3 regions of the Idiomarina sp. UBA4206 genome follow, and region 2 is predicted to be linked to each of the others. Evidence: predicted binding sites of a transcription regulator. Region 2 holds the regulator's gene; each other region holds the start of a gene.

The links. The regulator sigma-54, encoded in region 2, starts transcription at its own class of promoters, with help from an activator protein. The targets are predictions, from matches to a motif close to GTTGGCACGNNNNTNGNNT.
Region 1: a site for sigma-54 is predicted at 1,883-1,901, ahead of B3180_RS11205 (hemerythrin domain-containing protein). Genes of this name have one in related genera too.
Region 3: a site for sigma-54 is predicted at 2,652-2,670, ahead of flhA (flagellar biosynthesis protein FlhA). Genes of this name have one in related genera too.

Annotation. Positions count from the first base shown of each region.
Region 1 covers NZ_DFTS01000055.1:1,234-5,428, reverse strand. Annotated here, with positions in the region: gene B3180_RS11210 (murein transglycosylase domain-containing protein) at 85-1,275, shown strand; gene B3180_RS11205 (hemerythrin domain-containing protein) at 1,269-1,808, opposite strand; gene norR (nitric oxide reductase transcriptional regulator NorR) at 1,996-3,540, shown strand; gene B3180_RS11195 (YbaN family protein) at 3,537-3,941, shown strand; gene B3180_RS11190 (HesA/MoeB/ThiF family protein) at 3,938-4,195, shown strand, end outside.
Region 2 covers NZ_DFTS01000060.1:44,910-49,104, reverse strand. Annotated here, with positions in the region: gene lptC (LPS export ABC transporter periplasmic protein LptC) at 1-563, shown strand, start outside; gene lptA (lipopolysaccharide transport periplasmic protein LptA) at 532-1,074, shown strand; gene lptB (LPS export ABC transporter ATP-binding protein) at 1,076-1,801, shown strand; gene B3180_RS12510 (RNA polymerase factor sigma-54) at 1,823-3,283, shown strand; gene hpf (ribosome hibernation promoting factor) at 3,312-3,599, shown strand; gene ptsN (PTS IIA-like nitrogen regulatory protein PtsN) at 3,603-4,073, shown strand; partial or broken gene B3180_RS12495 (RNase adapter RapZ) at 4,064-4,195, shown strand, end outside.
Region 3 covers NZ_DFTS01000043.1:121,429-125,623, reverse strand. Annotated here, with positions in the region: gene ispH (4-hydroxy-3-methylbut-2-enyl diphosphate reductase) at 22-966, shown strand; gene B3180_RS09705 (PulJ/GspJ family protein) at 1,080-1,424, opposite strand; gene B3180_RS09700 (Type II secretion pathway-like protein) at 1,405-1,599, opposite strand; gene B3180_RS09695 (PulJ/GspJ family protein) at 1,635-2,144, opposite strand; gene B3180_RS09690 (prepilin-type N-terminal cleavage/methylation domain-containing protein) at 2,138-2,554, opposite strand; gene flhA (flagellar biosynthesis protein FlhA) at 2,713-4,195, shown strand, end outside.

The sequences.
Region 1 (4,195 bases), on a different contig from region 2:
TGCCGAAACAATGCTTAGGGTTTATTTTTATGTCTCCCTAATGTAAAAGCTTGAACAAGGGAAGTGAAGCTCAATTTAGGCGCTATGAATAAAAAGACTCAAATAATCACTCTAATGGTGGCTTTAACTACCACAATAATTCTGGCCGGCTGTGAAGTGACACCTAATAACGTCAGGCGAGTAGTTACTTCCGGTATCCTCAGCGGAAATGACCCCACAGCGGTTGTTGAGTCGTTAGCTCGTGAGCGTCTCAATAGCTACCGCAGCAACCCCCGTCAGCTTATTAGCGATATTGAAGATCTGCGCAAAGCGCTGCGCGACCTTCGTACCGTTGCCGAAGCCATTTGGGGTGAAGAAAAGGACACGGTTCCCAGCGAGAAAAAGTACGTTAAATACAGCGATAACTTTCATGCCAAAGCCGTTGTTGATTTTGAGCAAGGCCTGCTGACCGTAGCCACTTTGCATGACAGCAACAATCCCGCCGAAACCCGGCAAAAATTGCAGGCGGCGATTGTACGCACGCTGCTGACACCGGCAGATCTCACCGCCGTGGATATATTTACCGATAAAGAGCCGGAAGGTTCAGGAAAGCCCTTTTTACGAGGTCAGGTTGTTGACCAGGACAATGTGGTGGTCGAATACCAGTGGCGAGCAAAGCGTTTTGCTGAGTATTTAGTTAACAACAAGCTTCGTACTCGCCGTGCCAAAGACAACGACGTTTATGAAGTACAAATTGCGCTGGTGGACGATCATAAATCGCTACGCAAACACCAATATTCCGATTACGTGATAGCAGCCGCGAAGCGCTACGATATTGAGCCTGAGCTTATTTACGCCATTATTGAAACCGAAAGCAGCTTCAACCCTTATGCGGTAAGCCATGCCAATGCTTATGGCTTAATGCAGGTGGTGGCAGCTACCGCCGGGCGAGATGTCTTTGAGCGGGTACGTGAAGTTCCCGGCCAACCAACCTCTGAGCAGCTGTTTGACCCCGCCCAGAACATTGATATAGGCAGTGCCTACTTATACATTCTCAACACCCAATATTTAAAAGGCGTACGAAACCCAAGCAGCCGCGAATACGCTATAGTCTCCGCATATAACGGCGGCGCCGGCAATGTACTAAAAACCTTTTCATCCAACCGCAACAGAGCCATACAGATAATGAACCGAAGTCAGCCCGGCGTTATTTACCGGGACTTAACTTCAAAACACCCTTTGGCTGAAAGCCGCCGGTACCTGGAAAAGGTGATGTACTTTAAGCAAAATTACTGACAAGACCCACAGCAAAAATCTTTACCGTGTACCGGTGCTGCCGCTTTCTTCTCGACAAAAAGCACGTTGTTTTCCAGGTAAATATGCTCGCGTAAGTCGTCCTGCAACTCTTTCAGGCCGTTATAAAGCGCAGTCCAGGTGCCACAGGCGCCTTCAGGCAAAGTCAGGTTGTTGGTCAGTTCATCAATTTTATTGATTTCATCTTCGTGCTGCACGTGCTCTTCTTCCATGACTGAAATTGGCCCGCTTGGATAAACTCCGCGCGACAACATTGGGAACAGAATTTGTTCTTCTTTCATCATGTGGCTTTCCAGCTCCTGCAACATATTGTCTAAGTGCTCAGCCAGACCATTAGGCGCTTCGGCATGATCACCGTGAACCTCTTCCACGCGCATAGCTAACTGCTTTAGTTCCGGTAACTGCTCGCGATGACGTTGATGAAAGCGTAAATAGATGTGCTCGATTAATTCCTGTGAGCCAGAATCCTGCCATTTCTGTTCAGCAGCTTGTAAACGTTCATTTAAAGTATTCATGGGGTAACTCCTGTTTGCTAAATTAAAATTTTCAGCCGTTACTTAACGATCTAAACTCTCGCTATGGCTGTTGATTGCAACAAACAGGCCAGCTTCTACCCCATTGTGATTATTGACTCTCCGGGGTGCCAAGGTACTATCAACCCAACCAATAAGGGTCTTTTTAACCTGAGCAGTCAATTTAACCATGTTACAAGAAAGTCTATTAGCAGACCTGCTGACCGAGCAGCCTGCCGCCGTTCGTTTACAGAATTTGGTCAATACCTTACGCCGTCATTTCAACTGTGGGGCGGTGGTGTTACTGAAACTGGATAACGAGGTACTTCAACCCGTCGCTATTCAGGGCCTGGTGCGCGAAGCTCTGGGTCGTCGCTTCGTGGTTGCGCAACACCCACGGCTGGCAGCACTGCTGGCTTCCCGCAGCCCGGTAAGGTTTGAGCATGACTCTTCGTTACCAGACCCTTATGACGGTTTATTAGCGGAGCAGCCGGGTAATGCACTGCCCGTACACGACTGCATGGGAATCAGCTTGTACCTGGAAAACAAATGCTGGGGGGTGCTGACATTAGATGCCTTGCAGCCGGGCACCTTTACCGATGATTCCATACTCGAGCTGCAAAAGTTCAGTTTATTCGTTGAAACAGCGGTGCGTATTGGCCAGCTTGAGCAAAACGTCAGAGCCTTGCGTCAGGGGCAACAACGCGCCATGCCGCAATCCGGAGCGACGGAAACCAACGATTCTGAAATTATTGGTCAGAGCAAAGCCATAGAAGGTGTTCTGAAAGAACTTAGAGTTGTCGCCGGTGCTGACTTACCGGTACTGCTTTTAGGGGAAACCGGCGTCGGTAAAGAACTCTTCGCACGCGAACTTCACTTATTGTCGCAGCGCAGCGATATGCCACTTATTTATGTTAACTGTGCTGCGCTGCCAGAATCCTTAGCTGAAAGTGAGCTCTTTGGTCATGTTAAAGGCGCTTTCTCCGGTGCTACCAGTGACCGTTCCGGGCGCTTTGAGGCGGCTCATGGCGGCACCTTATTTCTGGATGAAGTGGGCGAACTGCCACTGTCGATACAGGCCAAGCTGCTACGGGTTCTGCAAAACGGAGAAATACAGAGACTGGGTTCGGACAAGTATCGTAAAGTAGACGTGCGCCTGATAGCAGCCACCAACCGTAACCTGCGCCAGCAAGTCAGTAATGAAACCTTCCGTGCGGATTTATACCACCGCCTGTCGGTTTACCCGTTACCCATACCTCCTTTGCGTGAGCGCGATGACGATGTGTCGATTCTGGCCGGTCACTTTCTTGAGTTAAACCGCGCGCGCCTGGGGCTTCGTGCTTTACGGTTATCACCGGAAGCGGAACTGGCCATACAGCAGTATCAGTGGCCGGGTAATGTGCGCGAACTGGAGCACGTAATAAGTCGCGCAGCCATTAAGCTGCTGAGCCATGGTGTTGAGAAAACCGATATTGCGACCATTGAGCCGGAAATGTTGGATCTCGACGTTCAGTTACCCATGTCGACCGCTCTGGATTCGGATAAAAACAGCGGCGGAGCCGAGTTGCCAGTGCATAGCGTTTCCATGAAGGAGGCGGTTAGCTACACCCAAAGAAAAATGATTGAAGCGGCTTTGAGTCGGCATAACAACAGCTGGAGTCAAGCTGCTAAAGACCTGCAACTGGACGCCAGTAACCTGCACAAAATGGCAGGCCGGTTGGGAATGAAGTCATGACCCGGGAGTTGTTGATTCGGTTGCTCTGGCGCGCTCTGGCTCTATTTTTTGTGCTACTGGGGCTGATTGGTATTGCCCTGCCGGTAATGCCGACTGTTCCGTTTCTTATTGCCGCGCTCTGGGCTGCCAGCAAGGGTTGGCCTCGTTTGGAGGCCTGGCTGATTAACCACCCAAAATACGGTCCGGATATTAGAGCCTGGCGCGATAATCGCGTCATAAAACGCCGTTCCAAAGTCATAGCCCTGATTATGATGGCAACAGGTTATTTGGTGTTATGGTTATTGGTTCCACAGGTTCCCGTGTGGTTAAAAGGGCTGGTGGGTGTGGTCTTACTCACCGTGGGTTACTGGCTGGCCACTCGCCCTGAATTTGTACCTGAAAATAATGGAAACTCGTTATGAGTAAAACCCTTTCTCATCAGCAGATGCTGAAGTACAACCGGCACATTGCCCTACCGGCTATGGACTTAGAAGGCCAGGAAAGGTTACTAAACGCCCATCTGGTCATCATTGGCCTGGGCGGATTAGGCTGCGCCGTTGCGCCTTATTTAACCGCCGCTGGCGTTGGAAAGATCACCTTAGTCGATGACGATGTAATTGACCGTCATAACCTGCAACGCCAAATTCTGTTCACCGAAAGCAGCGTAGGGAATAAC
Region 2 (4,195 bases):
TGAGCCGACGAGTTACTGTCATTCTTATTCTGCTATTCGGTGCCGGGCTTTTGCTTGTCTGGCGCCCTTTTGGTGATGATGCAGACGACAATAATGCCACCGCAACCCGCATGATGCGACCGGATTTCACTGCTTTTGGTCTGGAAACCCGCATTTTTGAGAGTGACGGCTTACTCGCACATAAAATCAAGTCAGAGAAGATGTCGCATTATAATCAAATAGGCTTAACCGAACTCGAGCAGCCTACGTACACTGTCTTCTCAGAACAAGGTGACGAAATTTGGGAGGTTAGCTCTGCACAAGGGACTTTCTACGATGATCAAACTCTTATTTTAGAGCGCGATGTTGAAATCCTTGCGTTAGAGCCTGATACTCGAATTAAACAAGTGTTAACCGAATACCTGATTGTTGATTTGAAAAATCAATCAATGAGCACCGAACACCCGGTGAGCATTCACGGACCCCGGCTATTAATTCGTGGTAACGGAATGAGTGCTGACCTGAAAGCTGAACGAATGGAGCTAAAAAGACATGTTAAAACGATTTTCCAGCCTGCTGAGTAGTTTTACTCTTATTGCCTTGGTGCCTTGTGCAGTTATGGCTCAGGGTAAGTCCGACTTTAGTCAGCCTATGGAGGTAGAGTCGAGCCAGGAAGAGCTGGACATTAAAAACAACCGGCTAGTTTTAACGGACAATGTCATTATTCGTCAGGGATCGTTATTAATCAGAGCAGACAGACTTGAAGCCTCGGCCAGCGAGAATGCAGAACAAGCCGATACTTTTGTTGCAGAAGGCACTCCTGCTACTTACAGCCAGACTCTGGATGATGGCAATAAGATAAACGCAGAGGCCAACAAAATTACCTATTTTCAATCGGAACAGCGCCTGGAGCTTAGCGGAAAAGCTCGTATTTCTCAGGGTAGCAGCAGTTCCAGTGGTGATCTCATCACCTATGATTTAGACAAACAAACCATAACCGCGACCAGTTCCGGTGAAGAAGACAGTCGCGTCATCACCATTTTTACGCCAAAGGCAAAAACTGACTCCAACGAGAAAAATAACGAGAACCCTTAATATGGCAACCTTACGAGTTAAACACTTAGCCAAAAGCTATAAAAGTCGCCAGGTTGTTAAAGACGTTAGCCTGGAGGTGAGCCAGGGACAGGTTATTGGATTATTAGGGCCTAATGGAGCCGGTAAAACAACCACCTTTTATATGATTGTCGGACTGGTTAACAGCGATAAAGGCCAGATTTTACTGGATGATAACGACCTCACTTTATTACCAATGCATGAGCGGGCGCGCAGAGGTATTGGTTACCTGCCACAGGAAGCTTCTATTTTCAGAAAGCTCACCGTACGTGACAACCTGATGGCCATTTTAGAAACCCGCAAAGCGTTATCAGACAACGACAGAGAAGAACAGCTCGATGCCTTACTCGAAGAGTTTAATATTGGGCACATTGCCAACAGCCAGGGAATGAGTCTGTCAGGCGGTGAGCGCCGACGGGTTGAAATAGCCCGGGCCCTGGCAGCAGAGCCCACTTTTATTCTTTTAGATGAGCCTTTCGCTGGTGTCGACCCCATATCCGTCATTGATATCAAAAAAATCATTGAGCATTTAAAGCAACGCGGTATTGGCGTATTGATTACCGACCATAATGTTCGTGAAACCCTATCGGTTTGTGAACACGCCTATATCGTTAGTCATGGCGAACTTATTGCCAGTGGGGATGCAGAAAGTATATTATCGAATCAACAGGTTAAAGACGTTTACCTCGGTGAGCAGTTCACCTTATAACGTGAAACCGGGACAGTCATTATGAAGCAAAGTCTGCAGCTAAAAATTGGTCAGCATCTGACCATGACGCCACAACTTCAACAGGCCATTCGCCTGCTGCAGCTTTCCTCGCTCGATCTTCAGGCTGAAATTCAGGATGCACTGGACAGTAATCCTCTATTAGAAGTTGAAGGCGATGCCAGCAACGAAGCTGACAATTCCGAAACCCGAAATATCGAAGAGCGGGATGACAGTCAGCGAGAAACCTCAGACGTTATAAAAACTCAGGAAATGCCGGACGAGTTACCGGTAGACAGCAGTTGGGATGACACCTACTCCAGCCAGACACCGGTTAATGGGGCCGCGTCCTCTGGTAAGTCTTTTGACGGTGACTTTGAAGTTTATCAGGGCTCGACCAGTGAGTCGTTGCAAGATCACTTACTTTGGCAAATGCAGCTTTCCCACTTTTCTGAGGAAGACACCGCCATAGCTGAAGCCATTATCGAAGCCATAGACGACAACGGCTATCTAATGGTCGATGTTGATGAGATTATTGAAGCGGTGCGCCTTCCGGAGGTGGAAGCCGAAGAAGTTTGTATGGTGCTTAAACGCATTCAGCACTTCGACCCAATAGGTGTGGGAGCACGCAGCGTCAGCGAATGCCTTGCCATCCAATTGCGACAACTAAGCGACGACACTGAGTACAAAGAAATTGCTCTATGTTTAGTGACTGAACATATGGATTTACTGGGCAGCCGGGATTTTCGCACCATTCAGCGTAAATTAAAGCTCTCGGAAGACGACTTGCGTCAAACCATGCGCTTGATTCAGCAGTTGCACCCCCACCCGGGTGAGCAAGTTGCACAACAACCCGTTGAATATGTCATTCCGGATGTTGCTGTGACAAAAAAAAATGGGCGTTGGATGGTCGAATTGAACCCCGACAGCGTACCTAAATTAAAGGTCAATGAAGAATACGCGGCCTTGAGTAAAGCAGCTAAGTCAGTAGCCGACAGCCAGTACATAAAAAACCACACGCAGGAAGCGCGTTGGTTTATAAAAAGCCTGGAAAGTCGCAATGACACGTTGCTAAAAGTTGCCAACTGCATAGTGCAACGCCAACAAGGCTTTTTTGAGCATGGCGAAGAAGCCATGAAGCCTATGGTTTTAAACGATGTCGCCGAAGCGGTGGATATGCACGAAAGCACCATTTCGCGGGTGACAACACAGAAATACTTACACTGTCCGCGGGGCGTGTTTGAGTTAAAATACTTTTTCTCAAGTCATGTCAGCACTGAGGGCGGTGGTGAGTGTTCAAGCACTGCAATACGTGCTTTAATTAAGAAGATGGTCGCTGCAGAAAACCGCAGTAAACCGTTAAGTGACAGCAAAATTGCTGAACTGATAGCTGAACAAGGTATCCAAGTAGCAAGGAGGACAATTGCGAAGTATCGGGAATCGTTAAACATTCCATCATCGAGCCAACGCAAAAGTCTTTTGTAACTTTGTTAACTGCAAGAAGGAAGACGTTATGCAAATTAATTTGACCGGTCACCACATCGATATTACCGAAGCTTTACGTGACTACGTAGACACAAAATTTGCCAAGCTGGAACGACATTTTGACCACATTACTAATGTTCACGTCATCCTAAATGTTGAAAAAACAATTCAAAAAGCGGAAGCTACGCTGCACGTGAATGGCGGTGAAATTTTTGCCGACGCAAAACACGACGATATGTACGCGGCCATCGACGGTTTAATCAATAAACTGGACCGTCAGGTGATTAAACACAAAGAAAAAATGAAACAACATTAACCCATGCAACTGAGTGAATTGTTAAGTCCCGACTGCACCAAGTGTGCAGTCGAGGGCGCAAGTAAAAAACGACTGCTTGAAACCATTAGTCAAATCGTAGCTCCTAAGTTGTCCGGCATTACCCGCCACGACATTTTTGAGAGCCTATTGAACCGTGAGCGCCTGGGCAGTACGGGAATTGGCTTAGGTATCGCAATTCCTCATGGCCGATTGCCCAATGCTAACCACCCGGTTGCGGTATTGCTCACGTTAGATGAGCCGATTGAGTTTGACTCTATCGACAATCAACCCGTCGATATTATCTTCGCGCTTCTGGTACCAGAATCCGAACACGAAAACCATTTGCAGACTTTGGCTTCTGTCGCTCGCCGTATGAATGACAAAGACTGCACACGTGCACTACGCCAGGCTGACTCCGACAAAGACTTATACCAATTATTTATTGGCGAAGGTGAGCAGTCGCCATGCAACTGATCATTGTTAGTGGTCGTTCCGGTTCAGGTAAAACCATCGCATTGCGAGTCCTTGAGGATTTAGGTTTTTACTGCGTCGATAATTTGCCAATAAGCCTGCTACCTACGTTAGTACATGCCGTT
Region 3 (4,195 bases), on a different contig from region 2:
GGCTGAGCGCAGGAGGAAATGATGCAGATTTTGTTGGCGAACCCACGTGGCTTTTGTGCCGGAGTTGATCGCGCTATTACTATAGTCGAGCGGGCCCTGGAAATATTCGAGCCGCCGATTTATGTGCGTCACGAAGTGGTTCACAACAAGTATGTCGTCAGCAAGCTGCGCGATGCCGGTGCGGTATTTGTGGAAGAGTTGCACGAAGTGCCGGACGACCAAATCGTTATTTTTAGCGCTCATGGCGTTTCTCAGGCGGTCAGACAAGAAGCCAAAGATCGCGGTTTGAGGGTGTTTGATGCCACGTGTCCCTTGGTAACCAAGGTTCATATGGAAGTGACGCGTGCCAGTCGAAAGGGACATGAATGTGTACTCATTGGCCATGCGGGACACCCGGAAGTTGAAGGCACCATGGGTCAGTATAAGAACGCCGATGGTGGTATCTACTTAGTTGAATCGCCTGAAGACGTGAATAAACTGGAAGTGAAAGACTCGAAAAACCTCCATTATATGAGCCAGACAACCTTATCGGTTGATGACACCGCCGATGTTATAGAGGCTTTACGTCAGAAGTTTCCTGACATTAATGGTCCACGTAAGGACGACATCTGCTACGCCACTCAAAACAGGCAGGATGCGGTGCGTGAATTAGCCAGTGATGCCGATGTTATGCTTGTGGTGGGCGCACGTAATAGCTCAAACTCAAATCGCTTACGCGAACTTTCAGAGAAAATGGGAACTCCGGCTTATCTAATTGATGATGCCAGTTGTATCGACAAAGCCTGGTTAGAAGGTCACGATAAAGTTGCGGTAACCGCTGGCGCTTCTGCACCAGAAGTGTTGGTGAAGGAGGTTATTGCTAAGCTGCAGGAGTGGGGTGGTAAAACCGCCATTGAACTCAGTGGTCGTGAGGAAAATATCACTTTCTCAATTCCGCCAGAGCTAAGGCCGCACCCGGCAGCGTAACGCTAATATCTAGCGCACGAGCGATGCGTTTTAACGTATTGCTCCTTCTCACTTTTTCACATGAAAGCAATTGAGGAATCTTCGCAAAGCTGATACTTAAGTTATTGCTAATTTTATCGAGACAGCCAGATTTTCAATAAATACCTATTTTCTTCTCTCCAGGTTATTTCAACATCCATAGAAGCGTTGTTTTCGTCTATTGAATTAACATCTGAATGGATAATAAAACCGTTTGAAATGACTTCAGGTGATGGGGAAGAGCCATTTATCCAGTCAATATGGGTGTCTTGTATATAGCGATTCAAAACTTCGACGGCCTGGGCTTTGCGCTTTGCTTTTTCAATAGCGCCTAACCCAATCTGAAGCAGCTGCTGACTACTGACAGCCCAAATAGCGACTATTGCAGAAGCAACCAAGGTTTCGGTCAGGGAAAAACCTTTACTTTTGCGCTGACTCATAATGTTCTTTCTGTCGGTTAAAATCGGCTTCTAACTGGCCAGAAAGTACTTGCCACTGATGCTCTTGCTGAGCTTCCAGCATTTGCGCGTAGAAAAACAGGGCAGCGATGCTTGCGGAGCTTAGACTAATGAGTGTTACTAAGGTGAGTATTAACGCGAATCCTTTCGCTTGCATTGTGAACATCCTTCTCTGTGGTTAAGAGCATAGGGCTAAGAAAATATCGTTATGCTTCGTTTAAACGGTTGCTCTTGTACGCCGTTTTTAGTGACTCGTGAAATAATCAGTGTAATAAAAAGCTTTGAGGCGCCGTCAGCCACTGGCGGAACACTGGTTTCAACCATTAACTCCTGAACCTCAAACTGTGTCTTGTCGGTCAGTGACTGCCAACCATACCCTGAACAGTCCAGTGTCATAGGGTTATGCTGTAACTGGGAGTTCCTGACCCGAAAGCCAACCGACCCGCCGCTTTGGGTAGGGAAAATAAAGCAATTGCTTTGTGGATTTTGCACACTGCTCGCGATTGTCTGATTCAGGCTTTCAAAAAACTCATAAGAAACGGCTTGCCCACCCAGTATAAATTGAGCACTCGACACCGCACGAAACTGAGCGCCCTTTTGCCACTGCATTATTTGCTGAGTGGTAATCACAATAATAGAACCAAGTGCAGCAGCAATGAGTACTTCAACCAAGCTATAGCCATTACTTTTACTAACTAGCATAATGAGGTTCCGGGCAATGGCGAGCCAAGGCTAACGCAAGAGCGAATGCGACCTTTGCTGCTTATAATTACTTTTATCATTCTGTCACCGCTTACAATCCGGACATGCCCAGGTACAGCCGCACCGGAGTTACCGTAGAACTTGAGTGGACTTGCTGCGCTGTACGTCGATTCTGTCATTGCTTTAAAAACACTGGAGCGAGCGTCAAGAGGTACCAGTTCAGCAACTATTGAGCGCTGTTCCTTCTGTGCCTTTGCTTTTACTTGATGCAAATACAACAACCAGCGATTACTGGCCTGCTGCAACAGTAAGGTCTCCATTTGTTGACTCAATAACGGCATTGATAACGCACCTAAGCCAGCGCTAATTGTCAGTGCAATAAGCATTTCAACGAGGGAATAACCACGCACGGTAATAACCTTTTTGTTAAAGAGCAGAGAGTGTAGCTGCCAGACGATAAATATCTGTAGGCCAAAACGTATCAACGAGTCAGAAAATATTTAAAAAGCTGGCTCGATTCTTGAATGAAGCACCGCAGGTTCAACTTTTTGACGCAACAGGAAGACGTATGGCGGGCGGTGCCGAAAAGTTAGTAGGTTTAAGAAATTTCACGCAGAACAACGCGCATCTGATTAAAGGATTCGGAACGCCTGTGGCCATTATGGCCATTCTGGCGATGGTAGTTCTGCCAATTCCGGCCATGGTGCTGGATATTCTGTTCTCGTTTTCAATTACCTTGTCGCTGGTAGTTATGCTGGTGGCGGTTTATACCCAACGTCCGCTAGATTTCGCTGCGTTTCCGACGGTATTGCTTATTGCTACGGTCTTACGGTTAAGCCTTAACGTTGCCTCAACCCGTATTGTTTTGCTGGAAGGTCATAACGGCCCCGGCGCGGCGGGCTCAGTGATTGAAGCCTTCGGTAGCGTGGTCATAGGCGGTAACTACACCGTTGGTCTGGTGGTGTTTGCCATTCTGGTTATTATTAACTTTGTGGTTATCACCAAAGGTGCCGGCCGTATTTCAGAAGTTACTGCCCGTTTTACCCTTGATGCCATGCCGGGTAAACAGATGGCTATTGATGCCGACCTGAACGCGGGTTTAATCAATCAGGAAGAAGCCAAAGCCCGACGCAGTGACGTAACCCGTGAAGCCGATTTCTACGGCTCTATGGACGGTGCCAGTAAGTTCGTAAAAGGGGACGCCATAGCCGGTATCCTTATTCTCTTTATTAACATTATCGGCGGCCTGCTCATTGGTATGATCCAGTACGGCCTGACCTTTAATGAGGCCGTGGAAGTTTATACACTGTTGACCATTGGTGACGGCCTGGTCGCGCAAATCCCCTCTTTATTACTGTCGGTTGCTACCGCCATTATCATTACTCGCGAAAATGACAGTAAAGACATGGGTGATGCCGTTGTACTGCAACTGCTTGATAACCCCAAGGTTTTGGTCATTACCAGTGCGGTACTCTTTGCTATGGGTGTTATCCCGGGTATGCCACATCTGGCGTTCTTGAGTATGTCAGCGGTACTAGCCGGTGCAGCGTACTTTAAGCTTAAAAAGTCAAAAGTCGAAGAAGGCGAGCTGGTAGAGAAAGAACAGGAGCAGCAAGTCCAGCAGGCGCAGCAAAAAGAGCTTAGCTGGGACGATGTGCGCCATGTAGACACTATTGGTCTGGAAGTTGGCTATCGTTTAATTCCTTTGGTCGATAAGCAGCAGGGCGGCGAGCTCCTGTCACGCATAAAAGGCGTGCGTAAGAAGCAGTCACAGGAATTTGGTTTCCTGGTGCCAGCTGTTCATATCAGAGACAACCTGGATTTAGGCCCTAACAGTTACCGAATTACCCTAATGGGTGTGACTATGGGCGAAGCTGAAATTCGCCATGACTGGGAAATGGCGATTAACCCGGGTCAGGTTTTCGGCGAATTGGAAGGCGAAAAAACAACTGACCCTGCCTTTGGCCTGGATGCGGTCTGGATCCGTCCGGAACAACGAGAGCATGCGCAGACCCTGGGTTATACCGTGGTGGATGCGGCAACTGTGGTTG